4 regions of the Ruegeria sp. HKCCD4884 genome follow, and region 4 is predicted to be linked to each of the others. Evidence: riboswitches for the same ligand, from Rfam matches in the RefSeq annotation. Region 4 holds a riboswitch; each other region holds the start of a gene.
What was found. Region 4 has a riboswitch for cobalamin ahead of GS636_RS04500 (DUF1636 domain-containing protein). Riboswitches for the same ligand answer to the same signal wherever they lie in the genome.
Positions count from the first base shown of each region.

Region 1: linked by a shared signal. The riboswitch ahead of GS636_RS15610 (hypothetical protein) and the one ahead of GS636_RS04500 (DUF1636 domain-containing protein) in region 4 are both predicted to bind cobalamin.
Region 2: linked by a shared signal. The riboswitch ahead of GS636_RS18025 (DUF4198 domain-containing protein) and the one ahead of GS636_RS04500 (DUF1636 domain-containing protein) in region 4 are both predicted to bind cobalamin.
Region 3: linked by a shared signal. The riboswitch ahead of GS636_RS17635 (DUF1636 domain-containing protein) and the one ahead of GS636_RS04500 (DUF1636 domain-containing protein) in region 4 are both predicted to bind cobalamin.

Region 1 covers NZ_WVRJ01000010.1:123,910-131,527, reverse strand. Annotated here, with positions in the region: RNA gene ffs (signal recognition particle sRNA small type) at 1-98, shown strand, start outside; gene GS636_RS15615 (hypothetical protein) at 148-1,008, opposite strand; cobalamin riboswitch at 1,139-1,361, shown strand; gene GS636_RS15610 (hypothetical protein) at 1,452-1,859, shown strand; gene GS636_RS15605 (dual specificity protein phosphatase family protein) at 1,862-2,362, opposite strand; gene GS636_RS15600 (DNA polymerase III subunit gamma/tau) at 2,535-4,298, shown strand; gene GS636_RS15595 (YbaB/EbfC family nucleoid-associated protein) at 4,526-4,879, shown strand; gene recR (recombination mediator RecR) at 4,941-5,534, shown strand; gene GS636_RS15585 (lactoylglutathione lyase family protein) at 5,604-6,101, opposite strand; gene GS636_RS15580 (hypothetical protein) at 6,308-6,796, shown strand; gene GS636_RS15575 (ribonuclease T2) at 6,793-7,434, opposite strand; gene GS636_RS15570 (DUF1013 domain-containing protein) at 7,565-7,618, shown strand, end outside.
Region 2 covers NZ_WVRJ01000014.1:5,391-13,008, reverse strand. Annotated here, with positions in the region: gene GS636_RS18035 (ABC transporter substrate-binding protein) at 1-131, opposite strand, end outside; gene GS636_RS18030 (LacI family DNA-binding transcriptional regulator) at 128-1,285, opposite strand; cobalamin riboswitch at 1,503-1,706, shown strand; gene GS636_RS18025 (DUF4198 domain-containing protein) at 1,835-2,620, shown strand; gene cbiM (cobalt transporter CbiM) at 2,626-3,237, shown strand; gene GS636_RS18015 (cobalt ABC transporter permease) at 3,234-3,812, shown strand; gene cbiQ (cobalt ECF transporter T component CbiQ) at 3,812-4,594, shown strand; gene GS636_RS18005 (energy-coupling factor ABC transporter ATP-binding protein) at 4,591-5,247, shown strand; gene GS636_RS18000 (aromatic ring-hydroxylating dioxygenase subunit alpha) at 5,358-6,404, opposite strand; gene GS636_RS17995 (LysR substrate-binding domain-containing protein) at 6,504-7,427, opposite strand; gene GS636_RS17990 (hypothetical protein) at 7,524-7,618, shown strand, end outside.
Region 3 covers NZ_WVRJ01000013.1:59,668-67,285, forward strand. Annotated here, with positions in the region: gene GS636_RS17625 (carbohydrate kinase) at 1-573, shown strand, start outside; gene GS636_RS17630 (D-lyxose/D-mannose family sugar isomerase) at 589-1,254, shown strand; cobalamin riboswitch at 1,354-1,552, shown strand; gene GS636_RS17635 (DUF1636 domain-containing protein) at 1,791-2,147, shown strand; gene GS636_RS17640 (ABC transporter ATP-binding protein) at 2,144-2,920, shown strand; gene GS636_RS17645 (ABC transporter substrate-binding protein) at 2,933-3,883, shown strand; gene GS636_RS17650 (iron ABC transporter permease) at 3,885-4,895, shown strand; gene GS636_RS17655 (LysR family transcriptional regulator) at 4,910-5,788, opposite strand; gene GS636_RS17660 (proton-conducting transporter membrane subunit) at 5,904-7,454, shown strand; gene GS636_RS17665 (YbcC family protein) at 7,469-7,618, shown strand, end outside.
Region 4 covers NZ_WVRJ01000002.1:418,474-426,091, reverse strand. Annotated here, with positions in the region: gene GS636_RS04515 (cobalamin biosynthesis protein CobG) at 1-701, opposite strand, end outside; gene cobN (cobaltochelatase subunit CobN) at 698-3,991, opposite strand; gene cobW (cobalamin biosynthesis protein CobW) at 3,995-5,050, opposite strand; gene GS636_RS04500 (DUF1636 domain-containing protein) at 5,052-5,426, opposite strand; cobalamin riboswitch at 5,520-5,737, opposite strand; gene GS636_RS04495 (NAD(P)-dependent oxidoreductase) at 5,884-6,840, shown strand; gene GS636_RS04490 (SLC13 family permease) at 6,921-7,618, opposite strand, start outside.

The sequences.
Region 1 (7,618 bases), on a different contig from region 4:
GAGAGGTTGGCGCGGGCGAGCGCCTCGCCAACCTGGTCAGGTCCGGAAGGAAGCAGCCACAACGAGCCCCGCTTGGGTCGATGTCCAACCTCTCACTTTCTCCACACATGCCTAATGGGTGATACGCGGTCTCGTCCCTAAGCTTGTTCAAATGTCGACAAAGCGTGGCCAAAGGGCCGCGTTACGACGAGCAAAAGCCCCAATATGCCCAACTTCAGATAACCCAAATTCAGCAGGTTTCAGCAGATGTCGTTTGACCTTGGGGCCATAGAGATCGGCAAGCCGCCATACCGCCTCGGGTGGGACCATCTGGTCATCTTCAAAAGTAAACAGATCCACCGGTTTTTCAGTTTCTGTCCAACGCGCATCAGGCAACCCGGCTCCGATCTCGGGCATGTAACTCGAAGGAGCGGTGCACCATTTACGCCATTGCCAGTAGACCGATGCCGGCAAATCCGCACCAAAACCGATTGCATTTCCGGGTAAATACCCAAGCGCTTTGACCAGCAATGGGGCGTGCCCATACCAGAACACCCCGGCCAATCCACGGTAGGGCCATGGGTGATCGTTCAGGGTCACAAGCCCAGAACACACACAAATCATCCGGTCGATTTTGTCGATATCGGGCTGTACGGGTCCCAGCATGGCACCTACAGAATGACCAATCGTCCATTGTTGTGCACCGGGAAAACGCCTGCGCATTTCCGCCCGCGCCGCCGGCATATCGATCAAGGCCCAATCGGCCATTGTCGCACGTGCATCCTTCATGCGGCCGGTCAAAGAGTGCCCGAAGTCCCGGTAATCATAGGTTAGGCACGCCATGCCGCGCTCAGCGGCCAGCCAACGTGCGAAGTGGCGATAATAGTCGCGTGGCACGCCTGTGGCACTGTTCAGCACAACCACTGTGCCGGGTTCCGACAACGGTCGGTACAAGCGCGCTGAAAGGGTTGATGACCCGGACGGAAAGAGGAACTCTTCGGTTAAAACCGTCTGTTCTGTATCCAACATGATCCCTGACCCTGCGCCGAAGACAAAGTTTCTTACTTCAATAATTGAAACTCTACGCGGGAAGTTTTTACCCATCCAGCATGACCAAACGTCGGGGCCAAAGATCCGCTTGACTCGGAACCGGATCAGACGCTAGCGATTGTGTGATGGTTCCTGTCCCCCACAAGGGGTCGGGATGAAAAGGGAACACGGTGCGGTTCCGTCTGGTCATCCGGACGCTAACCAATGCCGCGACTGCCCCCGCAACTGTAAGCGGTGAGCAATGCCGAAACGCCACTGGCCCCGAGGGCTGGGAAGGTCGGCAAAGCCATGACCCGCAAGTCAGGAGACCTGCCATCGAAACTGAAACCGAAACTCGGGCGGGGTGTCCGGGCAGGTCCTGACTGCACTTCGCTGTCCCACCTGACCCGATCCTTCTGTCCACCACGCGCGGAGGGCGCAGGATGATCTGGAAGACAAAGACGCATGAATACAGCGCAACGGTATGTCAGCGGACGGGTAAAACCTGCCCCGCCCTGGCGCGGCTGGCGCGCTCGATCTCCGAGGCCATGACACAAGCTTCGGCGGCCACAGGCGACGCATTCGAGTTCGACGGCAGTAGTGAGCTTTCACATTGCGCGGAAGGGTGTCAGGCAATTTTCCAGGCACAATCAGACAGTGTTCGCGTGTTTTGTGACACGCAGCCCAACGCAGCAATTGAGGACCTGAACCTCTATGCTGATCTGATTTTTGGAAACACGTTCCGCACTCTGCCATCTGGCATCATTGCAAACCCACCATGCGCGATGATCGAGGTTGCAACGCTACGGCCCCGGAAAACCGTACACGCACCCGAACAGCTTTCGGCCTGAGGTCACACCACCTGCGCCGGGGAAACCCGGGCCGCCCAAGCCAGCTGCGCGTCTGTTTCCACAGCACAGGGGCGCAGCGACCGCAGACGCTCCAGCGCCTTGTCAGCCCGTTCGCCGCACTCGACCATCAGACGCAGGACAACCATCCCCGACCTGCCACAGCCGCCCCGACAATGCACCAGCACTCGGCCTCCTCCAGCCAGGGCATGCCGGGCGGCGGCGCTAACTTCTGGCCACGCCTCTTCAACGGCCGCCGTTGGTGCGCCAAAGTCTTCGATCGGCAGATGCACCCACCGGCTGGCGCGGCTTTGAATATCGCTGCCAAAATCCTGCGCCCCGTGCTGAAGCATCTCGACATCCGTTGTCATTGAAATGACAATCCCCGGCTTCCACGCGGCAATCGTATCCAGATCCGTCTCATAGTCCCCGCCATGTCCGGGTATAGACGTCAGGGCCAGCGTTCCTCCTGCGACTTGCAGGGCATAGATAACCAGCTGCGACATGAACGTGTGTCCTCCACCAGGAACTCTTTACAAAAATGAGTCTTAAATTTTGTTGGAACAGCTTAGTGCGAATCCGGTCGGAATCTAAATCAAAAATCATCGCGCCTCGCAGTGGACGCGGAAGGCAGCGGCCACTACGCTGAGCCGAAGCACCGAATCCGACCGAGAAAACATGACCGACACGCCCAGCCCCGCCTATCAGGTTCTCGCCCGCAAATATCGCCCGGAAACCTTTGCCGATCTGGTGGGTCAGGACGCCATGGTGCGCACCCTGAAAAACGCATTCGAAGCGGACCGGATTGCGCAGGCTTTCATCATGACCGGCATTCGCGGCACCGGCAAAACCACCACCGCGCGGATCATCGCCAAGGGTATGAACTGCATCGGCCCCGACGGCAATGGCGGCCCGACGACCGAGCCTTGCGGGCAATGCGAACATTGCGTGGCGATCATGGAAGGCCGCCATGTCGATGTGATGGAGATGGACGCCGCCAGCCGAACCGGTGTGAATGACATTCGCGAAATAATCGACAGTGTCCGCTATCGCGCCGCCAGCGCGCGTTACAAGATCTACATCATCGACGAGGTCCACATGCTCTCGACCAGCGCTTTCAACGCGCTGCTCAAGACGCTCGAGGAACCGCCTGAACATGTGAAGTTTATCTTCGCAACAACCGAAATCCGCAAAGTGCCGGTCACGGTTCTGTCCCGCTGTCAGCGCTTTGATCTGCGCCGGATCGAGCCCGAAGATATGATCGGGCTTCTGCAAAAGATCGCAACCGCCGAAGATGCCCAAATCGCCGATGACGCGCTGGCGCTGATCACACGTGCCGCGGAAGGATCGGCACGGGATGCAACCTCGCTGCTGGATCAGGCGATTTCGCACGGGGCGGGTGAAACCACTGCCGAGCAGGTCCGCGCAATGCTGGGCCTTGCGGACCGTGGCCGCGTTCTGGACCTGATGGACATGATCCTGCGGGGCGACGCAGCGGGTGCGCTGACGGAACTCAGCGGGCAATACGCTGAGGGCGCAGACCCTCTGGCCGTCTTACGCGATCTGGCCGAAATCACACATTGGGTGTCCGTCGTTAAAATTACGCCCGACGCTGCCGAAGATCCAACTGTTTCGCCTGACGAACGGAGCCGTGGCCAGCACATGGCCGAGGCGCTGCCGATGCGTGTCCTGACTCGGATGTGGCAGATGTTGCTGAAAGCGCTCGAAGAAGTCTCGGCCGCGCCCAATGCCATGATGGCCGCTGAGATGGCCGTTATCCGCCTGACCCATGTTGCTGATCTGCCCAGCCCTGAAGAACTGATCAAACGGCTGCAGGACACTCCAACGCCTCCAACTGGTGGGCCGAATGGCGGAGTATCAGCCCCCCGGCAGGGTGCAATGCCAGCGCGGGCCAGCGCGGCTCCGGCACCTTCCTACGTTTCGACCCCCCGCGGCCCAAGCGGCGCGCCAGTTGCTGCATTGGCTCAGGATGTGCAGACGGCTCTCGCCCGGTTCCCGACTTTTGATCACGTGGTCGAACTGATCCGCGCCAACCGCGACGTAAAACTGCTGGTCGAAGTGGAAAACGGCGTGCGACTTGTGTCTTATCAGCCCGGTCGGATCGAGTTCACCCCAGCCACGCAGGCACCGACAGACCTTGCGCCCAGGCTGGGTTCGGCCCTGCAACGCTGGACCGGAAACCGGTGGGCTGTCTCGATCGTCTCGAACGGGGATGCGCCGACAATTGCTGAAATTCGGGACAAGGCCGAACTGGCTTTGAAAGCCGAAGCCGAACAACACCCGCTGGTTCAGGCTGTACTGGCTCAATTTCCCAAGGCCAGGATCACAAAGATCGAGACACCGGAACAGCGCGCCGCCCAAGTCGAGACCGAGGCGCTGCCCGAAGTCGAGGATGAGTGGGACCCGTTCGAAGAGGATTGAGCCGGTGACGCGTCTATTGAGGTTACCGTGATCACCCGGTTCCAAAATCTAAGTCTCGGCAAAGCCCGTGCGGCAAACCCAATCCTTGCCTTCACATAACGCGCAACCTGCCACTGCGCGACAAAGGGAGGCGCGTTTCCAAAGACCTCACCGTCAAACGCGGGAACCCTTGTGCCACGCGGCTGCGGCCCGTATTTAGAACCCAAGCAGAGATACAGGAGAATACTATGCTGAAAGGACTCGGCGGGCTTGGCGGTCTGGGTGACATGGCCAAGATGATGAAATCCGCGCAGGACCTGCAAACCAAGATGACCGAAATGCAGGAAGAGCTGAACAACATGATGGTTGTCGGTGAATCCGGGGCTGGACTGGTCAAGGCGACTGCAACCGCCAAAGGCGAACTGAAAGGTCTGGATATTGATCCGTCGATCTTCAACGGTGACGACAAGGAAGTGGTCGAAGACCTGATCCTGGCGGCTATAAAAGATGCACAAACCAAAGCCGCTGAACGTTCGCAGGAAGAAATGGCCAAACTGACCGAAAGCATGGGCTTGCCCGCAGACATCAAGCTGCCGTTCTGAGCTTCATCTTTTTAAAAATACTCCCGCCGGAGGCTCCCTCCGGCGCAAGACAGGACAGGCCATGAGTTCGAACAGCGATATCGAAAACCTGATCGACCTTATGGCCAAACTGCCCGGCCTCGGCCCGCGTTCGGCCCGTCGCGCTGTGCTGCACCTGATCCGAAAACGCGCTTTGCTGCTGACACCCTTGTCTGATGCCATGCAGCAAGTCGCCGTGACCGCCCGCGAATGCCTGAACTGCGGGAACGTGGGCACCACCGATATCTGTGACATCTGCAATTCCGAAGACCGCGCAACCGGACAGTTGTGCGTGGTCGAAGACGTGGCCGACCTCTGGGCGATGGAGCGCGCGGGCGTCTTCAAAGGCCGCTATCACGTTCTGGGTGGCACGCTGTCGGCGCTGGACGGGGTTGGCCCGGACGAGTTGCGCATTCCCCGCCTCAAAGACCGAGTGATGGCCGAAGGGATTACCGAGATCATCCTTGCCCTAAATGCCACCGTAGATGGCCAGACCACCGCGCATTACATTGCTGATCAGTTGGAAGGACAGGTTCGCCTGACCTCACTGGCGCAGGGCGTGCCGATTGGCGGAGAATTGGATTATCTGGATGACGGTACGATCACCGCCGCGCTAAGGGCGCGAAAGGAAATATAGCGGGCCGTATTGGACCAGGGCGACAACTGCATTGTCGCCCCAACGCTTATCAAAGCATGCTCGCAGGCTTCAGGTGTAAGCACCAGACGAGTAGGTCAGCTCATACGAGTGGCTGTAGAGTTCGAATACGATACCAAACGGGTCTTCAACATAGACCATGCGGTAAGGCTTTTCTCCGGGGTAATAGTGCCGGATCGGCATGCGCTGTTTTCCACCAGCCTGCACAATCTTCTCGACCAGACCTTCGACATCGGGGTCCTGAATGCAAAAGTGAAACGTTCCATTTCTGCGGAAATCGATGTTGTTTTCGGGCGCGTAATTCCCGTCAAACTCAAAAAGTTCAATTCCAATCCGGTCTGCTGTCGCGAGATGTGCGATACGCAGTTTCTTCCAGTCCGGGCCGAAAACATCCGTGCACATGACCCCAATGTCCGAGCCATCCTCGACCACGTCCGTGGGCGGCATGATGACGTAAAACCCCAAGACCTCGGAATAGAACTTTACGGCTTCGTCCACGTTTGGAACAGACAACCCGATATGTGAAAAAGTCCTTGGAAACTGAGACATCGAATGCTCCTTAAACTGCTGAGTCGTAAAACTATTGGTCAGCGATCGGTTTTCAAGTTGCTTCCCAAGCCATCATAGCAGGGTTCACCCTCGCGCATGGATCAAGACCCGGAGTCAAAAAGGTCGCTAAAAAGCAAAAGGGCCTTTGCCTTCCGCACGCGCGTAGTAGAATGCCTAAGACTTGATCCCTTTGATTGGAATACGTTATGACCCGCCTTCTCGCCCTCACCTTCGCCACCTTCACCGCAACTGCCGCCCTGTCGCAGGAACTTGTCGACAAGGGCTTCGTCGAAGGCTGGAACATCATGATGGACCCCGCGCTTGGTAACGGATGCCTGATCCAGACGGTGTATCAGGACCTCTCGGTCGTGCGGCTGGGCTATGACGCGCTGGGTAATCGCGGCTATTTCGCGGTCTACAACAAGGCATGGGGCGACATTAAACAGGGTGAGAGCTATCCGATCCGCTTTGATCTGGACGGCAAAAGCTATGATGCCACTGCGATTGGGTTCAATGAACGGGACGTACCAGGCGCGACTGTCTTCTTCACCGACCGAAGCTTCGTCGACGCAATCGCTCAGAACAAGACAATGACCGTCTACAATCCAGCCGGTGAGGTTGTCATGGCCATCGACCTAAAAGGCACCGCCAAAGCGCTGGACTACGCCCGCGACTGCCAGAACAAGAAGCTTTAACGAATCGGATCGAACAACGCGTCCTTGGCGGTGCAGTCGCGGATCACGTCGCGGCCACAGGGTACGGGATCAAGGTCGCGCGACAGGCACAGGCGGACTTCTTCGATATAACCTTGCTTGCAGGTGACGGTGATCATATCGCGCTCTAGTTCGGGATTGGCCTTCAGAAACGCTTCTTCGACCACTTCGGCGGGTAACATCACGGATGCGTCCAGCTTGCGGAAGACCTCCGGGCGCGCGACCGCGTCATAGGTGCGCCGGGACAGCGCGAAATAGTCGGCTGCCGACAGCCCGGAACAGGTGCCGTGTTTCTTCCACTGGTGCCAGGCCAAGCCCGCACTGCCCTGAATATCTTCCATTTCACGCGTCATGCGTCGGGTCGGCGGTGCTTCGGGCGTTCTGCAATACGACGGCCAACCCTGATGGAACTGTGGCCACAGGCCATGCAATATCCAACCGTGGTCATGCCGCGCATCGCACTGATCGGACCCGCGCGCGTCGCCTTCGCGGGCACACCAGTTGGGCGACCAGCTGAGCGATAGAACATAGTAATCGAACTCTCCGGCCTTTTCGCCTTCGGCCAGCGCAACAACCGCGCTGAAGACCCACAATACCAGCCCCGAAATACCTTGGCGCATTCGCCTCTTCCCTTCTTGCCGTGCCGCGACTATATAGGCCCCAAGTTCCCCGACAACGGAAACCTGCCCCAAATCCCCGGGGCCGCCGAATTCCGGCGACGGGACAGATGTATGTATAGGAGACGGGCTGATGGCAAAACCGCTTATGGCCAAGGCAACCGCCGTATGGCTGGTGGACAACACC
Region 2 (7,618 bases), on a different contig from region 4:
TTCGCCAGACGCTCGGGCTGCTCTTCGGTCGTCCAGAAACGGATCGTGTCCGCCTGTACCGACATGGCCGTCAGCGCCAGTGCCAACGAAGAGCCGAGCATCAGCCTAGCTGCTTTTGGTGTAAGTTTCATGGTCGGTTTCCTCCCCGATTGTCTTCCATGGATTGTTTGATTTTTTTCGCCAACTCGTTCGACGTCAGCAGTGGCGGCCCGTCAGAGTCGCGTTCGATCAGCACCGCCTGGCTAAGCTCGCGCAAAGTTGCGGGTTCTTCCCCGCGGGTCTGACGTATAAGCATCGTTGCAAGGCGTTCGCCTGCCCGTTTGGAGTCGACGCTGAACGTCGTCAGCCCGGGGCTGGCGTATTGGCATTCCGGGACCCCGTCATATCCAAGAACCGAGACATCGCGCCCGATCTCAAGGCCAAATTCTGCGCAAACAGAGTAGCTTCCCAGTGCCGCTTGGTCTGTCGCAAATACTATCGCGGTAGGCGGGACAGGAAGACGCAATACAGCGCGCGCTTCAGCGGCCCCTTCTTCGCGGGTGCGGGCCCCTTCGCGGATCAATTCGGGATCGACTGGCAATCCTGCAGCCCTAAGCCCGTCGACATAGCCATCCCGACGCAGGTGGCTGTAGTTGAACTTTGGATCACTGCCGACAAACCCGATACGGCTGTGACCAAAACGGACCAGACGTTCGACCGCGCCGCTCATGGCTTTTTCACCGGAAATATCAAACCACGACGTATCGTCCTGATAGCCGGTTCGACCATATCCTGTCCGACCATAAAGGATGAAAGGCACCTGCAGGTCGCTGAGGTACCCAACTCGCGCGTCATCTACTTCGGTACGCGGCAGGATAAATCCATCGGCCTTTCGTTCTTCGACCAAACGGCCCAAAACATTTAACATGTCCTGCTTCGACTTCGCGGTCGAAATTGTCATCGTCCAGTCAGACGCACTTGCAGCTTCACAAGCCCCTGCCAGAAAGTCCTGAAAAAACGGATTGTGCCGGTCCGGTTCTTCACTGTTGATGACCATGGCAATGGCACGCACGCGCCCTGTTCGAATAGCCTGAGCATGGCTGAGCGGGCGATACCCCATCTTGCGCGCCGTCACCTCAACACGCTTTCGCGTTGATTCTGAAATGTCGGAATACCCGTTCAATGCACGCGACACGGTGCTTTTCGAAAGGCCAAGGTGATGTGCCAATTCGTCAAGCTTCACCCGCCCACCGGACGCGGCGCGCTGGGACCGGATTTGTCGCTGTTGCAATTCGGGATTCGCCATCATTCTTTCATTTAACTGCTCCGAAACCGGTTTCGGCAATCAAAAAATTAATTCCAGCACCCCGCGACGGACAATCACTCCCAATCAACGAACAGGTCACAACACCAACACTTAGACATCACCGCAGCCGATGAGTTTAAAGCGGAACACCTCTGGAATTCGCAGATGACCCTCCCAATGCCGCAATCGGGAGTTGACCATGATCAAGTTTTTCTGTCATCAACGCGCCATGTTCGGTTCCGGGGAGTCACCCGGAGGCAATAGGGAATGCAGTGCGGCACATTCTTGGCCAATTCTGCAACTGCCCCCGCAACTGTAAGCGGCGAGCGAGACTGATTACGCCACTGGGTCACACCCGGGAAGGCCAGTTTAGCGTTAAGACCCGCAAGTCAGGAGACCTGCCGAACATGCGCCCTCGGAAAGGGTGCTCATCATCGGCGACGGGGTGTGCGCCGGATCTGTTTGCCTGTTGGGGCAGATAGTTTCGCATTCCCCTATGTCAAAAACCAATGCGTGCCGGGGAAGGCGCGACGTGAGAAGGACGTATTTGTGAAACACTTTTTGTTGGCCGCGGCCGCTACTGCGGCGCTGCCCGCGCTGGCTCAGGCTCATTTCTTGCTGGAATACACCGAGGATACCATGATCGAGCGTCCGGGCGACGTTCCGGTCAAGTTGGTCTTCTGGCATCCGTTTGAAGCCGGGCACGTGATGACCCTGGAAAAGCCAGAAGAATTCTATGTGATCCACAACGGCGAAAAGACCGATCTGTTGGGTACATTGGAAGAAACCACATTCGAAGGCCCCGAGAACAGCGCCAAAGCCTTTCTCGGTTCGGTCCCGGTGAAACGTTCCGGCGACTATGTGCTGGTGACGGTACCTGCGCCTTACTACGAAGAATCCGAGGATATCTATATCCAGCAGATCACTAAGGCTTACCTGAACCGCAATGAACTGCCCACCGACTGGGATCAACCGCAAGGTCTGGCGACCGAAATTCTGCCGTTGAACAAGCCCTATAACGTCATTGCAGGTTCCACCTTCACCGGCCGTGTACTGAGCGAAGGCGAACCGGTTGCCGGTGCTGAGATCGAAATCGAATACATGGCAGCCGAGCCCGATCTGGCGGGAAACGGTGCCAAAGACGCCACAGCATCCCCACTGCCGGGCGGCGCATTGGTCGCGATTTCAGATGAGAACGGCTATTTCACCTTTGGTGTACCGAAAGCGGGTTACTGGGGTTTTGCTGCTTTGGGTTCGGGCCCAAAAACCGAATATGAAGGCAAAGAACTGAGCCAGGATGCTGTGATCTGGATCCGCGCCTGGGATCTGGAGTAACCCCTATGCACATCGTGGACGGAGCCCTCTCGAACCCAGTTGTGATCGGCGGCGCAATCGCAGCGGCTGGCGGCATTGCCATAGGGCTGAAATCGCTGGACCTCGACCGCATTCCCACCGCGGGCGTCCTGTCGGCCAGCTTTTTTGTAGCCTCGCTGATCCATGTGCCGATCGGCCCGTCCTCTGTGCATTTGATAATGAACGGTCTGGCTGGGCTTTTGCTTGGCTGGGCCGCTTTTCCTGCGCTGTTTGTTGGCTTGCTGCTTCAAGCCGTGTTTTTTGGTTTTGGCGGTTTGACTGTGCTTGGGATTAACACGGTCAACATCGCACTTCCGGCGGTGCTGACATGGATGATCTTTGGCCGATTGATCGCACGCGGCTCTCCGGTGCAGGGCGCTGTTTGGGGCGGCATCGGAGGAGCGTTTTCGATTGCAGCCACGACGGCCCTTGTCGCTGTCTCTCTGGCTCTGTCTGGTGACGAATTCCTACCAGCCGCGAAACTGGTCTTTTTTGCACACATTCCCGTCATGGCAATCGAAGCGGTACTTACCGGTTTTGCTATTCTATTGGCCCGCAAGGTCAAGCCTGAACTCTTTCTGAGGGGTGCCCCCGTATGAGACAGCTAATTTTTGTTGTTGCGATATGGCTTACCCCGCTTCCTGCGCTGGCCCATAAAGTTATCGCCGGGGTCTTTCCTGCAGGCGACGCGATTGAAGGGGAATTGGGCTTTTCCAACGGCGACATGGCTGAAAACCAAGAAGTTGTTGTTTACGGCCCCGATGGCGCTGAACTGGGGCGAACAGTCACAGATACCGATGGTTTCTTCCTCTACACCCCCACCGAACCTGTCGCGCACACGTTCAAAGCAGATCTGGGCGCCGGTCATCTTGCCGAGGTCACCATGCCCGCCGAGGAAGTGGCTGAGATTTTGGGCGTGGATGCGGAGCTTGTAAAACCTGTTACGCAGGTTGAAAACGCAAACGACACCGCGACGACTGTCGCGTCATTAACCGACGAGGAGCGCGCGGCCATTGCCCAAGCGGTGCGAGACGAAACCCGCCCTCTGCGTCGTGAGATTGCAGCCTATCGCGAACACAACGACTTGCAGACCGTTCTTGGTGGGATCGGCTACATCATCGGTCTGTTCGGTATCGGCTTTTTTGTCGCTGCACGCCGGAAAATGGCCGCCTGATGGCTCACGCTCTGGAACCCCAGGCAAAGACGCTGGCCGAAGCTGATGCCAGCGCACCCTTCGGGGTGATCGGAGAGTTGGACCCTAGGATGCGGATCGTGATGACGTGCTTTTTTGCTGTTGTTACGGTTTCGCTATCCAGCATCCCCGCGTTGATTGTGGCTCTGGCAATCTCTATCGGCTTGCTATTGATGTCTCGCCTACCCGTGCGCCGCACACTTAAACGCATGGCCATGATGGACAGCTTTATCATCTTCATGTTGATACTTTTGCCCTTTTCCATGCCCGGTGACGCGATGTTCACCCTGTTTGGGTATCCGGCCAGTTGGCAGGGACTGTGGAAAGCCATTGAGATCGCTCTGACAGCCAACGCCGTGGTCCTGACCCTGATGGTTCTGGTCGGCACGTTGGAACCCGTCACTCTGGGTCATGCTTTGCACAAACTACGCTGCCCAGATGCTCTTGTGCATTTGTTGATGTTCACCATCAGATATATCGAAGTCTTGCGCGAAGAATATCTGCGCCTTCGCGGCGCCATGAAAGTTCGTGGCTTCCGCCCCGGCACCAACTGGCACACGTATCGCAGCTTTGGCTATCTGGTGGGCATGATGCTGGTGCGTGCCATCGAACGGTCAGAACGCATACTGGGCGCTATGAAGTGCCGAGGTTTTTCTGGGCGTCTTCTTTTGCTGCAGGATTTCTACCTGACCCGGCGGGATTGCATGTTTGCTGTGACCTTGGGTTCGATCTGCCTTGGTCTTCTTTGCCTGGATTTCCTATGACGATCCTTAAACTCGAAGATATCCATTTCGCCTATCCCGGGCAGGCATCCGTGCTGGACGGGGCATCGCTTTCACTTGATCCGGGGCAACGCCTGTCAATAGCAGGGCCCAATGGCGCGGGAAAATCCACGCTGTTTCGCATTGCCCTTGGATTGCAGAAACCGACCGCAGGACGCGTGATTGCCCTTGGCAAGGACCGACGGGCCAAAGCAGATTTCCACGAGGTACGCCGCGAGATCGGGCTGGTGTTTCAAGACCCCGACGACCAACTATTTTGCCCCACCGTTGCAGAAGACATCGCGTTTGGACCGCTCAATCTGGGCCGCAGCAAGGCCGAAGCGCTTGCCATCGTTGACAAGGTGCTGTCCGATCTGGACTTGATGCACCTGCGAGACCGCATCACGCATAAATTGTCCGGGGGTGAAAAACGGCTTGTGACCCTTGCCACCGTGCTGGCGATGGAGCCGCAAGCGCTGTTATTGGACGAACCAACCAATGCGCTCGACACCAAGAACGAGGCCCGTCTGCTGGAGATCCTAAAGGACCTGCCACAGGCCATTTTGCTGGTAAGCCATGCCCCATCCTTCCGCCAGGCATTGGCGCCGGACACGCTTGAGCTGAGAAATGGAAAACTGGTTTCGGCTGGGTTTTGACCTGCAAGACACCAGTTTCAGCTGGCTAATACATTGCACCAAGATCCTGCCGATCTGCCCTATTTCCGGCCACGTTTCCGATCATTTGAAGTGGATCGTTAGACCAGAGCTCAGGCCTGAACTGCAAGTTCGGCGGATGCCGTCTCAGCTTCAATGGCAGTGTCCAGCGCCTTGCGGAACAGTTTGGCCCCCTTGTCCAAGCCAAGATCGATATGAGGTGTCTTGGCGTGCTTCATGCCAAGATGCACCTCCTCCAACACCTCTTTGTCCTCAAGAAAGGCCATACGCGCGCCGTCATTCATGAACTTTGAAACTTCAGCATTGTCGGGATCCGTATTGCGATGCTGGAACCAGAAATAGCGGGTGCGGTCTTCGTCAATCGGCGTCATGAAATTGTACGAGATATTGACATAGGTCTTGTCGACCGGGGGTTTGCCATAGCCGCCGGTTCCAACGGGCGTGTAAACAGATTTGTTCAGCGCGATTGCAGGCAGGCACATCTCGTAGTGCTGCAGCCGATCACAGTCGCCCTCGAACGCGACCAGATTTGCGTAATACGGTGAAGGCGGTTTGTTTTCGATCCAGCGTGACACGATCACACCACGATCGGTTTTCTCAACATCCAGCGGTTCTTCATCCGTGCCCGCGCCCGCAAAAGACGTGACATGGACCCAGGCCACATGGCTGGGATCCAGTAGATTGTCGCAGACCCACAGGTAATGGCAGTCGATATCCATCACACCACCATCGGTTTTGCCCCAGCTTGGGTCATCGAAATTCTCAATCGGAAAAATCTTGTCCGGATCCGCAAGGGCAGGATCACCCATCCAAATCCAAAGATACCTGTACCGATCCACCACCGGATAGGATTTCACGACCGCCCGGCGCGGGGTCATTCCGCGCTGAGTTGGGCTGTCGGTACATTTGCCTGAGCAATCGAATTTTAGGCCATGATACCCGCATTCGACGATATCGCCGATCAGATTACCCTTTGAAAGCGGAAGTTTGCGATGGGGACAGGCATCTTCTAGCGCGACCGGAGTACCGTCCTCTTGTCGATAGAGCACGATGTTTTCACCCAGAAACGTCTCGGCCTTCAGTTCGCGCCCGACGTCCTTGCTCCAGGCGGCGACATACCAACAGTTTCTCAGAAACATTCAGCTCTCCAATGTTCTAGGTGCCTTTTGCCAGTATGAGTGGCTGAACACTCACATACCATGCCAGAGTTTTAATGGCTTATATAAGCTAGGCTAATTTCAAAAGGATGCAGACTGCGGGATTTCGGGTTGTGTGGCAACTTCGGAGTGAATCCATGTCAGGAACTCGGACACTTTGGCGCTGTCTTTGGTTTCATGCGGTTGGACCAGCCAATAAGACAGCGGTGATTGGGTCATTTCTTTGAAGGGCCGAACCAAGCGGCCGTCGCTCATCATATCAATGACCAACGGTTCCCGCCCTAATGCCACGCCTAAACCTTCGATTGCCGCCTGAACAACCATATTGGACTGTCCCAATCGGCGTGTTCGAAGCGCGGTTGGCAGAGTCAGACCACAGCGCCGCGCCCAGAACTCCCATGTGGGGCTGGCTGCCCCGTGATGCAGGTTCTCATCCACCAGCATTGTGTGTCTGGCGAGGTCTTCAACGTTTCGCAGATCAGGCAACAGCGACGGCGCGCAGACCGGGAACAATTGCTCATTCATAAGCAAATCGACCTGATAGCCCGGGTAATCGCCCAAACCGTACCGAATTCCGATATCGGCATCCGCACCAGAAAATGGAAATTGCCCGGTGTCAGTTGCAATAGAAATCGACAGGTCCGGATGCGCCATATCAAAGCGTAAAAGGCGTGGAAACAACCAGTTGAAGGCAAAACCCGGCAGGCATGAAATCACAATTGTCCTGTCCGAACGGGTTTTGTCCCTGAGTTGCGCGCACACATCCGAAATGCGACCTAACCCTTCTGAGATCGCAAGCGCGAGCAACTCCCCCTCGCGGGTCGGGCGTGACTGGCGCGCGCCCCGAACCAGCAACTCGCGCCCCAACCATTCCTCAAGGCTGCGCACATGCTGGCTGACTGCACTTTGGCTAACGCCCAATTCCGTCGCCGCAGGCGAAAACCCCGAGTGGCGGACAACGGCCTCGAACGCTCTTAGTGCGGAATAGGGCAAGTTCAAGATCATATTAGTAACTCTAATGTCACTCATAATCACTTTCAAATAGATTGGTGACCTCGCCGGTTGGTAATCTCTACAAACCCAAACCCTCAGGAGACGCGAATGTCGGACATTACGCCCGAACGCGGCGCGCAAAACCTTTTGACCAACTGTGCGCAAGCAACCGCAGGTGACCGGCTGCTGATCGCGTACGAGCC
Region 3 (7,618 bases), on a different contig from region 4:
GCCATCTCGGCATTGTATCTTGGGGGTATAAGCTTGGCGTGTGAGCCATGTGCAGATGCTTATGCATCTTTGCTGGCTCAACACGGAAACGACCGCCCTGTCATGTTGGATCCCAACATTCGTCCGAGTTTTATTCAGGATCAAACCCGATTTCGAACGCGTTTGAACCGCATGATCGCGCAATCCGATATCGTCAAAGTGTCGGACGAGGATCTGGACTGGATCATTCCCGGTGCGGAACCCGAAGCAGCCAAAGCAGCCTTGTTGTTGCAAGCCGGTCCATCAGCCCTGATTGTGACCCGGGGCGGCGACGGCGCGAACGGGTATCTGGCGGATGGATCGCAAGTGACGGTGCCGGTAAAACCGGTGCAGGTCGTGGACACGATCGGTGCGGGGGACACGTTCAATGCAGGTGTGCTCACTGGTCTCAGCCGCGCCGGGCATCTGACAAAACCCGCTGTACGCAACTTAACTTCTAGCGCTTTGCACGCGGCCATGGAACTGGGCGCCGAAGTTGCCGCTGTAACCGTATCTCGCGCCGGGGCGGAACCCCCCTGGGCTCATGAGCTATAATTCTTGGAAAAACCAATGAAACGATCTGACATAAATCGCATCAAATCCGAAGCGCAGGCGTTCATCCAGTCCTTTGGCGCTGTACTGCCGCCTTTTGCAGACTGGTCACCCGAACAGATGCGCAGCCCAGTGGCGCAAACGGTCCGCAGCCGCGGGTTGGGGTGGGACATCACCGATTACGCTCAGGGCCGGTTCGATGAACTGGGCCTGTTTCTTTTCACGCTGCGCAACGGCGAAGTGAATGATTTGCAGTCTGGGCGCGGGATGCTTTACGCAGAAAAATTGCTGATTTCGAAAGACAAACAACTGTCTCCGATGCATCGCCACATCATCAAGGCAGAGGACATCATCAACCGTGGCGGCGGCGATCTGGTGATGGAGATCTATGCATCGGACCCAGAAGGTGGCATCGACCGGCATACGCCTGTCACAGTGCCCAGCGATGCCTGCCCTGTTACGTTGCAACCAGGTGAGCATCTACGCCTGAAACCAGGGCAAAGCGTAACCCTGATGCCCGGAGTTTGGCACGCGTTCTGGGCCGAGCACGGTGATTGCCTTATCGGCGAGGTTTCGACTGTGAATGATGATCGAACGGATAATGTGTTCGAAGATCCGATCCCTCGATTTTCAAAGATCGAGGAAGATGCCGCGCCAGATTTCCTATTGGTTTCCGACTACTGACGTAGACCGGGTTGACAATAACCGACAGACAACTGGGCTGAGCCCAAGTGATTTCGTCAAACGCCACTCATTCTCTTGCTTGACAAGTCCAGCACCAGGAGACTAGCTGAGCGGGATGGTTCCGTAAGGGATGAAAATGGGAATACGGTGCGGCACAGTATTTTGCCAAGTCCGTGACTGCCCCCGCAACTGTAAGCGGAGAGCGACGCCACTGCGCCACTGACCCCGAAAGGGTTGGGAAGGTGGGCCGAGCCTTGACCCGCAAGTCAGGAGACCTGCCATCCGATGTTAAACCAACCCGGGGCGGGGCGTCCTGGAAGGAGGCTTTGATGGCACGTTTTTCGCGTGTTTACATTGGTGGCACCTTCTGTCCGCGCTTGGTTTCAAGCGGAGCGGACAGCGTTAAGAGTGACTGACAGCAAAAATTTCTTTTTCAACACCTACTGCGCTGAGGCATCCCGCGGTGCCACTAATTCAGCGCTACGTTACGTTATAACATTGCTTCTTTGTCCAACCCACAGTAAGCGCTACACGCAATGACGAAAACCGCTGATCATTTCATTCTTGTGTGCGCGACCTGCTCTGGTGCCATGTCCACCGATCAAGTGACTGGCGCGTTAGCTCCAATACTGCCCGAGGGATTTGCAATCCGAACAGTTGATTGCATGGCGGGCTGTTCCCGACCAACCACCATTGGCCTTCAGGCACCGGGCAAGGCGCAGTATCTGTTTGGAGACATCGACACGGAACTGGACCTGGACGCAGTGGCGGAATTTGCCGGACAATACCGCCTTAGTTCCGATGGCTGGACAAGTGCTACCGAACGCCCGCCCGCGTTATTCACCAAGACCTTGTCGCGAATACCAGCCCTTCCAACGGAGAGGGTGTCATGAGTTTTCTGTCGGTCGAAGGCCTCGAATATTACGCTTTGAACGGCGATGTCCTTTTGCAGGACGTATCCTTCGGCTTGGAGGAGGGCTCGATTCTGGCAATTGCGGGACCGAATGGCGCGGGAAAAACAACACTGCTCAAGTTGCTTTGCGGAATAGAACGTATTGCTCTGGGTGATGTGCTTATAAGAGGCAAAAGCTTGCGCACCCTGTCCGCGCATGAGCGTGCCCGAACCATCGCGGTCGTAGGCCAGCAAGAAATGCCAGACGGTCGGTTGCGTTTGCGAGACTATGTTGCGCTTGGGCAAATCCCGATTCAGGCGGATAAATCGGCAACCGAGCATAAGGTAGATCTTGATCGAGTTCTGGAAACAACCGGATTGTCTCATCTTTCCCGCAAGCCGATGAGCCAGCTATCGGGTGGCGAGCGACAGCGCGCTCACATCGCGCGCGCTTTGGCACAAAACCCATCCTTGTTGTTTCTGGACGAGCCGACCAATCACCTGGATCCAGACGCCAAGGGGCACATGTTGTCCTTGGTGGCCGAGCTGGGCGTCACGGTGGTCATGATCGTCCACGATCTGGTCATGATCCCGGAATTCGCCACGCATGTGGCTTTGATGAAATCCACACGCCTGACGGGCTATGGCCCGGTCAGCGACGTGCTGACCTCAGAACGTGTCCGCGACACCTTTGGTGTGGATTATCTATGCTTTCAGCATGAAGGCCGCATGATCCCTGCGCTGGATATCCGAAAAAGAAAACTGTCATCATAACAGGAGCTTACAATGATGCAGAAACTTTGGCCTGTGGCTCTGTTCACTGGCCTGGCAAGCGGCGCGGTCGCAGAAGCCATCACAGTGGACAATTGCGGCGAACCGCTGGTTTTTGAAACCGCGCCCGAGCGGATCGTTGTCCACGACATGAACATGACCGACATGGCCTTCGCATTGGGTCTGCAAGACAAGATCGTGGGCCTGACCGGCATCACGGGCTGGTACAAGACAAGCCCTGATTTTGATGCACAGCGCGGTGATATACCAGAGCTTGCACCAAAATACCCTACTGTTGAGAACCTCATCGCAGTAGAACCCGACATGTTCTTTGCAGGGTGGTATTACGGTATGCAGCCGGGTGGCGAGGTTACTCCGGACACCCTTTCGCCCTTCGGCATCAAGACCATGGTTCTGACCGAAAGCTGCGTACATCTGAACAAAGATCGGCCAGAGGCCAGCATGGACCTGCTGTTTGGCGACGTTCTGCGTTTGGGTCAGGTCATGGGCGTCGAAGCCAAGGCGCAAGAGCTTGTCTCGGGCTGGAAAGACCAACTGGCCGCTATCGAAGCCAAAACAGCTGATCTGCCCAAACCACGTGTCTTCCTGCTGGACGGGCCGGCAGATGCGCCGTTTACCGCTGGTAAATTTGCGATACCGGACGCGATGATCGCCGCAGCAGGCGGAGAGAATGTGACCCATGACATGGACACCAGCTGGGGTCGTACGTCGTGGGAAACCGTGGCTGCTGCAAACCCGGAATTCCTGGTTCTGCTGGACTATCAGACAGGAAACGGTGCAGAAGACACCTTTCAGTTCCTGAAAGATCATCCCGTCATGTCTCAAACCGATGCAGTCAAGAACGAGCGCTGGATCGGCCTGCGCTACGAAGAGCTGACACCCGGCCCGGCAAACATTGAGGCCATCGAAAAGATGGTCAAGGCAATGCACCCGGAGACCAACTGATATGGCCCATTTGGGCCGTTCGATCTTGCTGGGGGCGATCGTTCTGATCGCCCTTTTGCTGCTGTCCATCGTTTATGGAACAACAAATATTCCTGTGCGCGACGTGGTCGCCGCGATTGGTCTAGGAACAGGCCTGATCGATGGCGACATGTCCCCGCTTCACCGGATCGTTTTCGACTTGCGCCTTCCCCGCGCCTTGTTTGCCGCGGTCATCGGGGCAGGATTGGGGGTTGTTGGTGTGGTTTTGCAAACAACCACGCGCAACGATCTTGCCGATCCATTCTTGTTTGGCCTGTCCTCGGGCGCGGCTGCCGGGGCTGTGTTGGTGATCACCGTCACGGGTGATGTACTGGGCATTTGGACCCTGCCCTTGGCGGCATTTTGCGGAGGCTTGATTGCTTCGGGCATTGTTCTGGCACTGGTTCAGGGCCTGCGCACAAGTGCGCCGGAAAAACTGATTCTAGCCGGTTTGGCCGTGTCCTTTCTGTTCTCGGCCATCACAAACTATTTGATTTTTTCCGGCGACAATCGCGCGGCGCATTCGGTCATCTTCTGGATGCTTGGCGGGTTGGGCCTTGCACGGTGGGAGACATTCCCACTGGTTCTGACCGGACTGGCTCTGATCCTGAGTTATGCTCTTTACCGCAGTCGCTGGCTGGATGCCCTTTTAACCGGAGATTTCACGGCGTCCTCTCTTGGCATACCCGTTCAGGGCTTGCGATTTAGTATGTTCTTTGTCGCGGCATTGGCGACGGCGAGCTTTGTTTCCGTGGCCGGCGTTATTGGTTTTGTCGGGTTAATGGTCCCTCATATTGCACGGGGCATTGCCGGCACGCTGCACAGAAACCTGTTGATTACCTCAGCTATCGTCGGGGCGATCCTGCTGACGATGTCGGATATTCTGTCCCGCCTGCTTTTGGCCCCTCAAGAACTGCCCGTAGGTATCGTAACAACGTCGATCGGGTCTCTTTTTGTGTTCCTATATCTGTTCAAATCCGCGCGCGGTGATTGACGTCAGATTTTGGCCTACGTGTCTGGTCCGTGTGACAAAAGCTCCTGCACCAAGGGATTAGGGAACCGGCGCTTGAACGTAATTGCGTGGAAGTTTTCCTTGATCTTCGGATGCTCATTTGCCTCGACCAAACGGCCCGAGTTCAGCTCATCCTGAACAACGATCGGAGCCACCAGAGCCAAGCCGATATCCTCGCGCGCCAAAAGCCGCATCATGGCCATATCGTCCACCTCGGCAGCTACCTGAGGCCGTACCGACATGCGGCTGGCCATAGCGTCAAACGCAGTACGAACACTGTTGTTGGTTGTGGGCAGGATGAAAGGTTGTTCTTCCAACAAATCCCGTATCGGGCGCGTCGGATCAAGGCGATCCGGGGTTCCAACGATACTCACCGGTTGTTCGGCCAGATGATGAGTGACAAAGCTGGTCAGGCTGTCACTCGCGGGTTCGTGGTTCATGAGGACCAAGTCGAAATTCAACGTTTCCAGCCCTTCCAGCAACTCACTTGGACTGCCAGACCTCAAGATGACCTCGACATCAACACGCGCCAATATGGGTCGCAAAAAGCGAATCTGAAAGTTCCGCGACAGGGTGGACTGCGCCCCCACCCTAAGCGCCTGCCGCGTGTTTCCAGCATCTTGCAAGGTTGCCACAAGTTCCTGGCCTGTCGCAAAAATCGCATCTGCGTGGTCCAGCGCGATATGTCCGGCTTCGGTCAGGTGCAGCTTGCGGCCTCTGCGCTCAAACAGGGGATGGCCAAGGCGATCTTCCAATTCCTTTATCTGCACGGACAAGGCGGACTGTGACAGATTCAAACGTTGTGCAGTCCTGGTCAGATTGCCGTCATGGGCAACCGCCCAGAAATAGCGGAGATGATGATAGTTAAGCGGCATATCGTTCTATTTAACCGAACGTATTTAATCAAACAATGTATTTTTCATATGATGGCACGCGAAATATGTCTCCTTGAACAATTCGAGTCAGTATCGAACGTCAAGGGACACACGCATGAGCTATTTGCTTCTACCCCTCCTGAGTCCGCTGATCTTTTTAGGGTCGGCTTTTTATTGCAGCCGTCATCCGGGGATGCGCCCGGGCAACTTACCTAAAATCGCAGAATGGGCTGCGTTGGCAGCCTTTGCTGTGTCTGCGCTATCTGCAGTGTTGCTGATTGCGAATGGATCCGGAACATCGGCACTGATCGGGTTCTGGGGCGTCGGACTGTCAGTACGGTTGGACGCGGTAAGCGCCACGATGCTGGTTCTGGTCAGCTTTATTGGCTGGATCGTCCTGCGTTATTCAGCGACTTACATGGATGGGGAACAGAAACAGGGCGCCTTCACCGGATGGATGTCCGTTGCGCTTGCTTCCGTTCTTTTGCTGGTCATGTCCGGCAACCTCACTCAACTTCTTGCAGCCTGGATCGCAACAAGCCTGGCGCTGCATCAACTACTGCTGTTCTACCCGGAACGCACAACGGCACAGCGTGCAGCGCGCAAAAAGGCGGTTGTGGCGCGGCTAAGCGAGGCCGCACTTGCGCTGGCCGTAGTCCTGTTGATCATCGGCTACGGAACAAACGATATCGCCACGATCCTGTCATCCGCACAGCCAACCGTGGTGACAATTGTTGCGGCCCTGTTGATCGCAGTGGCCGCCGTGCTGGCGTCAGCTCAGTTCCCTGTTCATGGCTGGCTGACCGAGGTTATGGAAGCACCGACACCGGTGTCAGCACTGCTGCACGCAGGCGTGATTAATGCCGGTGGGTTCCTGTTGATCCGCTTTGCTGATGTGATGCTGGTTGCACCGGGCATCATGGCCTTGCTGGTCATGCTTGGCGGGTTCACTGCACTGTTTGGCGGGCTGGTGATGCTGACACAACCAGCGGTAAAGACGTCTCTGGCATGGTCCACAATCGCTCAGATGGCGTTCATGATCATGCAATGCGGGCTGGCACTGTTCCCGTTGGCGCTGCTGCACATCGTGGCGCACTCACTTTATAAAGCGCATGCCTTCCTAAGCGCCGGTGAAGCCGTGCGCAACGTTGCGGCGATCCGTCGGCCGGGGCCAGTGGCTGTGCCAAGCGCACGCAACGTATTGCTGGCTTTCGCAACCGGCATTTTGATCTACGGCGCGGTGGCTTCGGTATTCGGGATCGATGGGAAATCGGTTCAGGCCATCGCACTGGGCGTTATCCTGATCTTCGGCGTCGCTTATCTGCTGGCGCAGGGATTTGCCGATGCAGCCCCCGGAGCCCTGACCCGCCGCACCGTCATCTATGCCGGAGCAACATCTGTCAGCTACTTCGTTCTGCAAATTGCAGCGCAGCATCTGACCGCCGGAACTTTGCCACCCACACCCGCTGCGGGACCATTGGAATGGGCTCTGATCGTACTGGCGCTCATCAGCTTTGGTGCAGTGGCACTGGCTCAGTCAACCTTCCCGCTTTGGGCCTCGCATCCTGCGGCGGCTGGCATCCGGGTGCATCTGTCCAACGGGCTTTATGCCAACGCAATCTTTGATCGGCTGCTGGACGGATGGTCCACGCGGCGGTCTGTATGAAAAGGGGATCAGACATGTATATGAAACACGAAAGCTATCCTGCTCCGCTTTTGGAACTGGTCGCGATTGCAAATGACGCCGTACGTCAGATCCCTCCTTTGTTTCCGCTGGCGGCCAACGTCGCCGTAAACCCCTTCCTGGGGCAGACTGAAGACACCCTCGCG
Region 4 (7,618 bases):
GCGCCGTACAGCGCGCCCAGATCACATGGGCCAGGTTGCAGTTTTGAGCCGACGGGACCCGGCGCATGCCCTTGCCATTCCTGCGGCAACGCGTCGATGACCCGCGCCATGCGGCGAGTTTCGGACGTGTATGTCTTTGAAAACCACATGGCTAACGCGATCGCATGATCAATGGCGTCGGCCTCGGTCATGGGCCGCCCGGTTTCGCAGCCATCGGCGCGCAGGATTAGGCCGTCAACGCCTGTTTCCAGACGAATATCCGCCGAATCCGCGTTCAAAAGCCGCGCGGGTCCGGTGTCGATGGCAAAACCGAACTTGGCGGGCAGGGCAGGCAACTCCGCCAACCGGTCGATCAGTTCCTGAGTCAGCCGCGCAGTCAAATCACCGGCCTGATACAGCGGTGTGACCAGAATATTGCGTCGAACCTCGATGCCGGGTTCCGCATCCAGAAGGTTCAGCGCTGCAAGCTCCTTAAGCAGCGGCTGATGGTCATAGTCCTCCACGCCCCGCAATTGAAGATTGGCACGGTTGGTCAAGTCGATCGACCCGTTGCCAAACCGATCTGCAAGGTCGCACAGACCCAATGCCTGATCAGCTGTCAGACGCGCCAGCCGGGGCCGGACCCGCACGACCAACCCGTCGCCGGACATCATCGGACGATGGGCACCGGGGCACCAACCCTGCACGATAGGAGCGCTCATGTCAGGCCCTCCAGATCCGCCCGGATCGAGTTTCGACGGGTGTTCCAAAGCCCGGCCTCCAGCAACGCGCGGAACCGGTCCTGCATTGCTTGATGGGCCAGGGGATTAGCCTCTTGCAGGAAGGCGTCCACTTCTTCGTTGCCCAAAGTGGCATCGTGGTAAAGATCGAACAGATGTGGTGCGACCGTCCCGGACAGATGGGCGAAGGATGCCATGTGATCAAGCGTCGCCGCGATTTCAGCCGCGCCCCGGAAACCATGCCGCTGCATCCCTGCGATCCAGTTGGGATTTGCGGCGCGGGCGTGAACGACACGGCTGATCTCTTCCGGCAGGGTTCGGGCGCGGGGGTTTTCGGGGTTTGTGTTGTCCAGATGGTAAAGCTGCACGCTACCTCCGGTGATTTTCTTGGCTGCCGCAAATCCGGCCTCATGCGTAGCGTAGTCATTGGCCAGCAGCAGATCGGTCTCGGTCAGATCCTGCAGGTGAACAAAGCTGTCAGCATCGGCCACGCGCTGGGTGATACCGTCTTTGTCCTGTGCGATGTGTTCGCCTTCCAGCGCGAAAGAACTGGCTTCCAGCCAAGCCTCACCCGCCTGGGCGCGCGCTTCGTCGGTGTAGACTTCGGACAATTGGGTCATGTTGACGCCATAACTCCCGGGCGCCGGGCCGTAGACGCGGGCCGTAGGGGCCAAGCCTGCATAGGGGTTCCAGTCCGGTGCTTCGTCACGCGCAGACAGAGCACGAACGGCTTGGCCGTATAGCGCCGAAAGGGTCGGGAACACATCCCGGAACAAGCCCGACACGCGCAGAGTGACGTCCAGACGCGGGCGGCTGAGATCGGTAATCGGCAGGACTTCGACGCCCGACACCCGTTCGGAACCCTTGTCCCAAACGGGTTTGACGCCCAGTAGATGCAGCGCCATGGCAAATTCTTCACCCGCGGTGCGCATGGTGGCCGAGCCCCACAGGTCTACAATCAGCCCCCTGGGGTAATCGCCTTCTTCCTGCAGATGGCGGCGTACCAGTTCTTCAGCCAGTTTGACGCCCTGCGCATAGGCTGCGCGGGTTGGGACCGAGCGTGGGTCGGTTGTATAAAGGTTTCGCCCGGTCGGCAGCACGTCCGACCGCCCACGATACGGGGAGCCGGATGGGCCAGCCTCGATCCGTTTGCCCGCGAGCGCGTCGATCAGAGCACTTCGTTCGGCATGGGCCGAAGCCGTTGGGTCGAAATTGCCTGTCACTTCGGGCACGCGACCAAAGATATGTAGCCCGTCGCCGAATTGGCTTTCCTTGATGTCACAGACAAAGCGGTCGATCCGGGTGATCGCCTCGGCTGTGCAGGTGGCTTGATCGAGGCCAAGATCGTTTTCCAGCCCGATGGCCTGCGCTTCGTCACGGATATCTTCTTGCAAACGGTCGCGGCGCTTGGGGTCTAACCCGTCTGCGTTCGAGAACTCATCCAGCAGCGACTCCAACCGCACCATCCGGTCTGGCGTTCCGCTTTCCTTCATCGGCGGTGGGATGTGGCCCAGCGTGACGGCCCCGATCCGACGCTTGGCCTGCGCGGCTTCTCCGGGGTCGTTGACGATAAAGGGGTAGATCACTGGCAGGTCGCGGATCAGCGCTTCGGGCCAGCAATCGGCAGACAGGGCCACAGATTTACCCGGCAACCATTCCAGAGTGCCATGCGCACCGATATGGATCAGCGCATCCGCTCCCAGACCTTTGCGCAACCACAGATAAAAGGCGACATAGCTGTGACGCGGCGTGCGCGACAGGTCGTGATAATCGTCATCGCGCAGTTCCGGTGTTCCGCGTTCGGGTTGCAGCGCGACCAGAGCTTGGCCACGGCGCAGAGCTGTGAAGTGGAACGCGCCTCCTGCAAAGGCGGGGTCGTCTTCGCATTTGCCCCAAACCGTTTGAAGATCGGTTCGCAACTGCTCGGGCAGATCGGTCAGCGCTTGCAAGTACTCGTCCAGCGGCCAAGAAATGCGGGCGTCCAACAGTGTTTCAGCAATCGGTTCTGCTGACGCGGTGTCATAGCCTTCGTTCTGGAGATCGGACAGCATCGCCTCGGCAGATGCCAGCGCGTCCAGGCCCACCGCATGGGCCATCTGCCAGTCTTTGCCGGGATAGGTCGACAGCACCAACGCCGGGATCTGATCCGCCTTCGGTTTGTCGTTCAGGCGCAGCCAGCCTGATACCCGGTCGATAATGGCTTCGATCCGTTCGGCCTCGGCCCGGTGGGCAAAGCGGGAGTATTCCAGATGAGGATCGCGTTTACCCGGTTCCTTGAATGAAGCGATGCCCGCCGAAATCCGCCCGTCTACCTCGGGCAAGACAACATGCATGGCAAGGTCGGCAGGTGAGAGACCGCGTTCCGCCTCAGCCCAGGCTTTGCGGCGCGAGGTGGCCAGAGCGACCTGAAACACTGGCACATTGGCGGTATCCAGCGGAGACGTGCCCGACGCGCCTTTGCCCGAAAAGGACGTGGCGTTGATAATGGCAGCGGGGGTCAACGTCCTAAGCGTCTCGCGCAACCAATCGGCAGCAGTTGGCGCTTTGAGAGAAGGCGCGAACAGGCCCACTGCCGCAAATCCGCGCGCACGCAAACTGCGGATCAGAGCTGCGACTGGGGCGGTGTCGGCCGACGTCAGATATGCGCGGTAAAACGTGACGACGATACGTTTTGCGTCGCCTTCGAACGCGGTATCCGTTGGGATTACACCACGATCCGGGCACCATGCGCCGCATTCAGGCAGGGTCTTTGCGCCCATCACCGGCCCGGCATAAAGCCCTGCTGCCAAGGCCATCTGGGCCAATGCGGCTTGTGCTGCGACCTCGCCACCGGTGTCGCACAGATGGGCCAAACGGCGCAGCGTTGAAACGGGCAGGGTAGAGTAGTCATCCAGCCGCGTATCTTCGCGCCCATCCGCGGGCAGAACGGCAAGCGCGATACCCTTGGCCTGCGCCAGCGCCAGAACCTGTTGCAAGCCGTAGGACCAGTAAGGCACGCCGCCGATCAGGCGGATCAGAATGCCCTTGGCGCCGTCCAACGTCTGCTCGACATAGGTGTCGACGGACAGAGGGTGTTTGAGGGCGGTCAAATTGGCCAGTCGAAGCGTTGGCATTCGACCCTCGGTTCCGCCGCCACGATGCCAGCCCGCCGCGAAAGCGCCGAGGTCGCTGTCCGAGAAGGACAAAACAACCAGATCCGCCGGGCTTTGGCCCAGATCGGTTGGGGTCTCGGTTTCCTCGAGCCCGTGGCTTTCGCGGAAGACGACGTGCATGGTTTACTCGGCAGCCTCGGTGACGCCCGCGAGGATCGCGTGGATCTCGGCCTCTTTGATGTCGTCATGCTCGGCGATAACAACCAGACGCGAACGGCGCTCTTCCTCTGGTCCCCATGGGCGGTCATATTGGTGACGGACGCGTGCGCCCACAGCCTGAACCAGCAGGCGCATGGGTTTGCCCTGTACTGCCGCATAACCTTTGACCCGCAGGATGTTCAGCTCGGTCGCCAGACGTTCGATCTTGGCGACCAGATCGGCTGGATCGGATTGTTCCGGCAACTCGACGATGATGCTTTCGAAATCGTCATGTTCATGATCGTGGTGACCGTCGTGGTGCGACGGACGCGCATCCATGTCGTCTTCGGCAGCCGCTTCCAGGCCAAGTACAACGCGGACATCCACAACGCCCTCGGCAACTTCGACAACAGGCAGGGGGCGCGGTGCTTCGGCGGCGATCACTTCTTTGGCCTTGGCCACACCTTCGGGCCCTGCAAGATCAGGCTTGGTCAACAGGATGATGTCGGCGCACGAGATCTGATCCTCAAACACCTCGGACAGGGGCGTTTCGTGATCGATCGAGTCGTCGGCGAGGCGCTGGGCATCGACAGCTTCGACATTCGGGGCAAAGCGACCGGCGGCGACGGCCTCGGCATCGGCCAGAGCGATCACGCCATCGACAGTGATCTTTGAGCGGATATCCGGCCAGTCGAACGCTTTCAGCAGCGGCTTGGGCAGGGCGAGGCCAGAGGTTTCGATCAGGATGTGCTCGGGGCGCGGCTCCAGCGCCATCAGGGCTTCGATGGTTGGGATGAAGTCGTCGGCCACGGTGCAGCAGATACAACCGTTTGCCAGCTCCATGATGTTTTCCGCAGGGCAATCCGGGATGGCGCAGGATTTCAGGATATCGCCATCCACGCCCACATCGCCAAACTCGTTGACGACAACAGCCAGACGTTTGCCCTGCGGGTTCTGCATCAGGTGTTTGACCAGCGTTGTTTTGCCCGAGCCCAGAAAGCCGGTGATCACGGTGACGGGAAGTTTTTCGAGATTCGACATGTCAGGCTCCAATCGGGGGAATGCGCGAAGCGCAGTTTTTGCGGAAATGTTCAGGGCGCTCGCGCCATTTCACCAGGCCATCTTCGGTGGCCAGATACTTGGTTGCGCCGTCGACGATTACATCGACATGGTCCACTTCGTTCAGGTTTTCGTAAACGAAGGTCCAGCGATCGGGACCGCCGCGCAACACGATAGAACAGCCCTGATCGCAGTTCGAAAGGCATTCGACAGGTTTCAGGGTGATGCCTTCGGGCAGCTCTGCTTGTTCCAATGCCTGGTGCAGCAATGTACCGGGGCGTTGCGCATCGTCTTCGATGGGCAGCCCGCGGCGGCAGGTCGTGCAGACCAGCAGTTCGACCGGTGTGGTCTCAGTCATGTCTCTCATCCCCCCAAATCCTCTTCGCGGGGGACGGGGTTTCAAGCGGGCCACGTGTTGCAACATGGACCCGATACCGGAACACCCCGCCCGGTTTCAACTTCGGGTGCTGGCAGGTCTCCCGGCTTGCGGATGTCAGAGGCCCGGTACGTCAGGGTCCTCTGTCGGATGTCCCGCCTTCCCGGCCTAGGCCAGTGGCATTGGGCACCCTCTCCGGTCACGGTCGCGGGGGCGGCTGCGTTTGGCGGAAGATCCGTTGACGCATTCCCTTTTCATCGGCTCTTGCCGACACCAACGAATGGGTCATGCGGCACCGCTGGCCCGCTTGTCAAGCGCGTTGCGCGTAACATCAGGAGGCGGGTGTGAAAAGCGACCTGTGGTTGTCGTTGGGCGGCATGATTGGTCAGATAAATCCGTGATCGCATGACAGGTACAAGCCAGCAGGGAGAGGCGACATATGAAAGTAGGATTCATCGGGTTGGGAAACGTTGGCGGCAAGCTTTCGGGATCCTTGCTGCGGAACGGTATTGATCTGACGGTGCATGATCTGAACGCGGATCTGGTGGCCGCGTTTGTCGCCCTTGGCGCAAAGGCAGCCGAAGGCCCGGCACAGTTGATGCGCGATTGCGATGCGGTCATCACCTGCTTGCCATCGCCTGCGGCGTCAGATGCGGTCATGCAAAAGATGCTGCCCGAAGTGGGCCCCGGCAAAATCTGGATGGAGATGTCGACAACCGATGAGGCCGAGGTCAAGCGTTTGGGGGCCGAGGTGATCGAACGCGGAGGCGCGGCAGTGGACTGCCCGGTTTCGGGCGGGTGCCATCGGGCGGCCACCGGCAATATCTCGATCTTCGCGGGATGTGACCGTGCGACTTTTGAGCGGATTCTGCCGTTTCTGACCACCATGGGACGGCGTGTTTTGCACACGGGTGAATTGGGCTCTGCCTCGGTTTTGAAGGTGCTGACCAACTATCTGGCCACAGCCAACCTGATCACCTGCGCCGAAGCGCTGGTCACGGCAAAGGCGGCGGGCATGGATCTCAACACGACATATGAGGCGATAAAAATCTCGTCCGGTACGTCCTTTGTGCATGAAACGGAAAGTCAGGTCATACTGAATGGTTCGCGCGACATCTCCTTCACTATGGACTTGGTGAAAAAGGACATTGGTCTGTTTCAAGAGGTAGCGGACCGCGCCGGGGTGCCTCTGGAAATGAATCCGGTCATGATCAAGATTTTTGAAGATGGCATTGCCCGGTATGGCGATCGCGAGCTGTCGCCGAATATCATCAAACGTCTGGAAGAGGCGACTGGTTTGGACATCACAGCCCCCGGTTTCCCGCCGGAGATGGAAGATGATGAACCGGAAGAGCCGGGGTATGAGGTTGTCCCGCAAGGCCGGGGTTTGGCGTAGAGGTTCAGCCTAATCTTTCCAACGACATGTCATCGGCAATTGGGGTGGGGCAGTCCAGAAATCCGGCCCCGATTGCCGCGCTAGTACATAACGTTGATCATCACCAACGAAACGACAAGGAACAGCGCGGTCATGATGCCGCCTGAACGGACAAAATCCATGACCTTGTACCCCGCCGGACCCATGATCAGTGCATTGACCTGATGGGTCGGGATGATGAAGCTGTTCGAAGTGGAAATGGCAACGGTCAGCGCAAAGACTGCAGGGTTGCCTCCGGCAGCCACTGCAATGGACACAGCCAGCGGTACGAGCAGAACGGTGGCGCCAACATTCGACATGACCAATGAAAACGCCGTTGCCAGAACAGCGATGCCCGCTTGAAGCGACCAAAGCGGCCAACCGTCAAGAATGACCATGATCTGCTGCGCGATCCATGCGGCCGTGCCGGTGTTCTGCACGGCCTGTCCCAAAGGTATGAGGCAGGCAAGCAGGAAAACAGTGTTCCATCCAACGGCACGGTAAGCCTCATCCACGCTGAGAACACGGCTCAGCATCATGCCAGCTGCGCCGGTGAGTAGACAAAGAGAAAGGCGTACGTCGGTGAACAGGATCAGGCATATTGAAATAGCAAAAAAAGCAAGCGCCCACCCGACTTTCTGAGGTCTCAATTCCTCCTGTGGGAAATCGCTTGTGACCACAACGAAATCCGGATCGCGGGTGATCCGCATCAGATTGTCCCACCGCGTGTGTGCGACCAGCATGTCACCAGCATGAAACT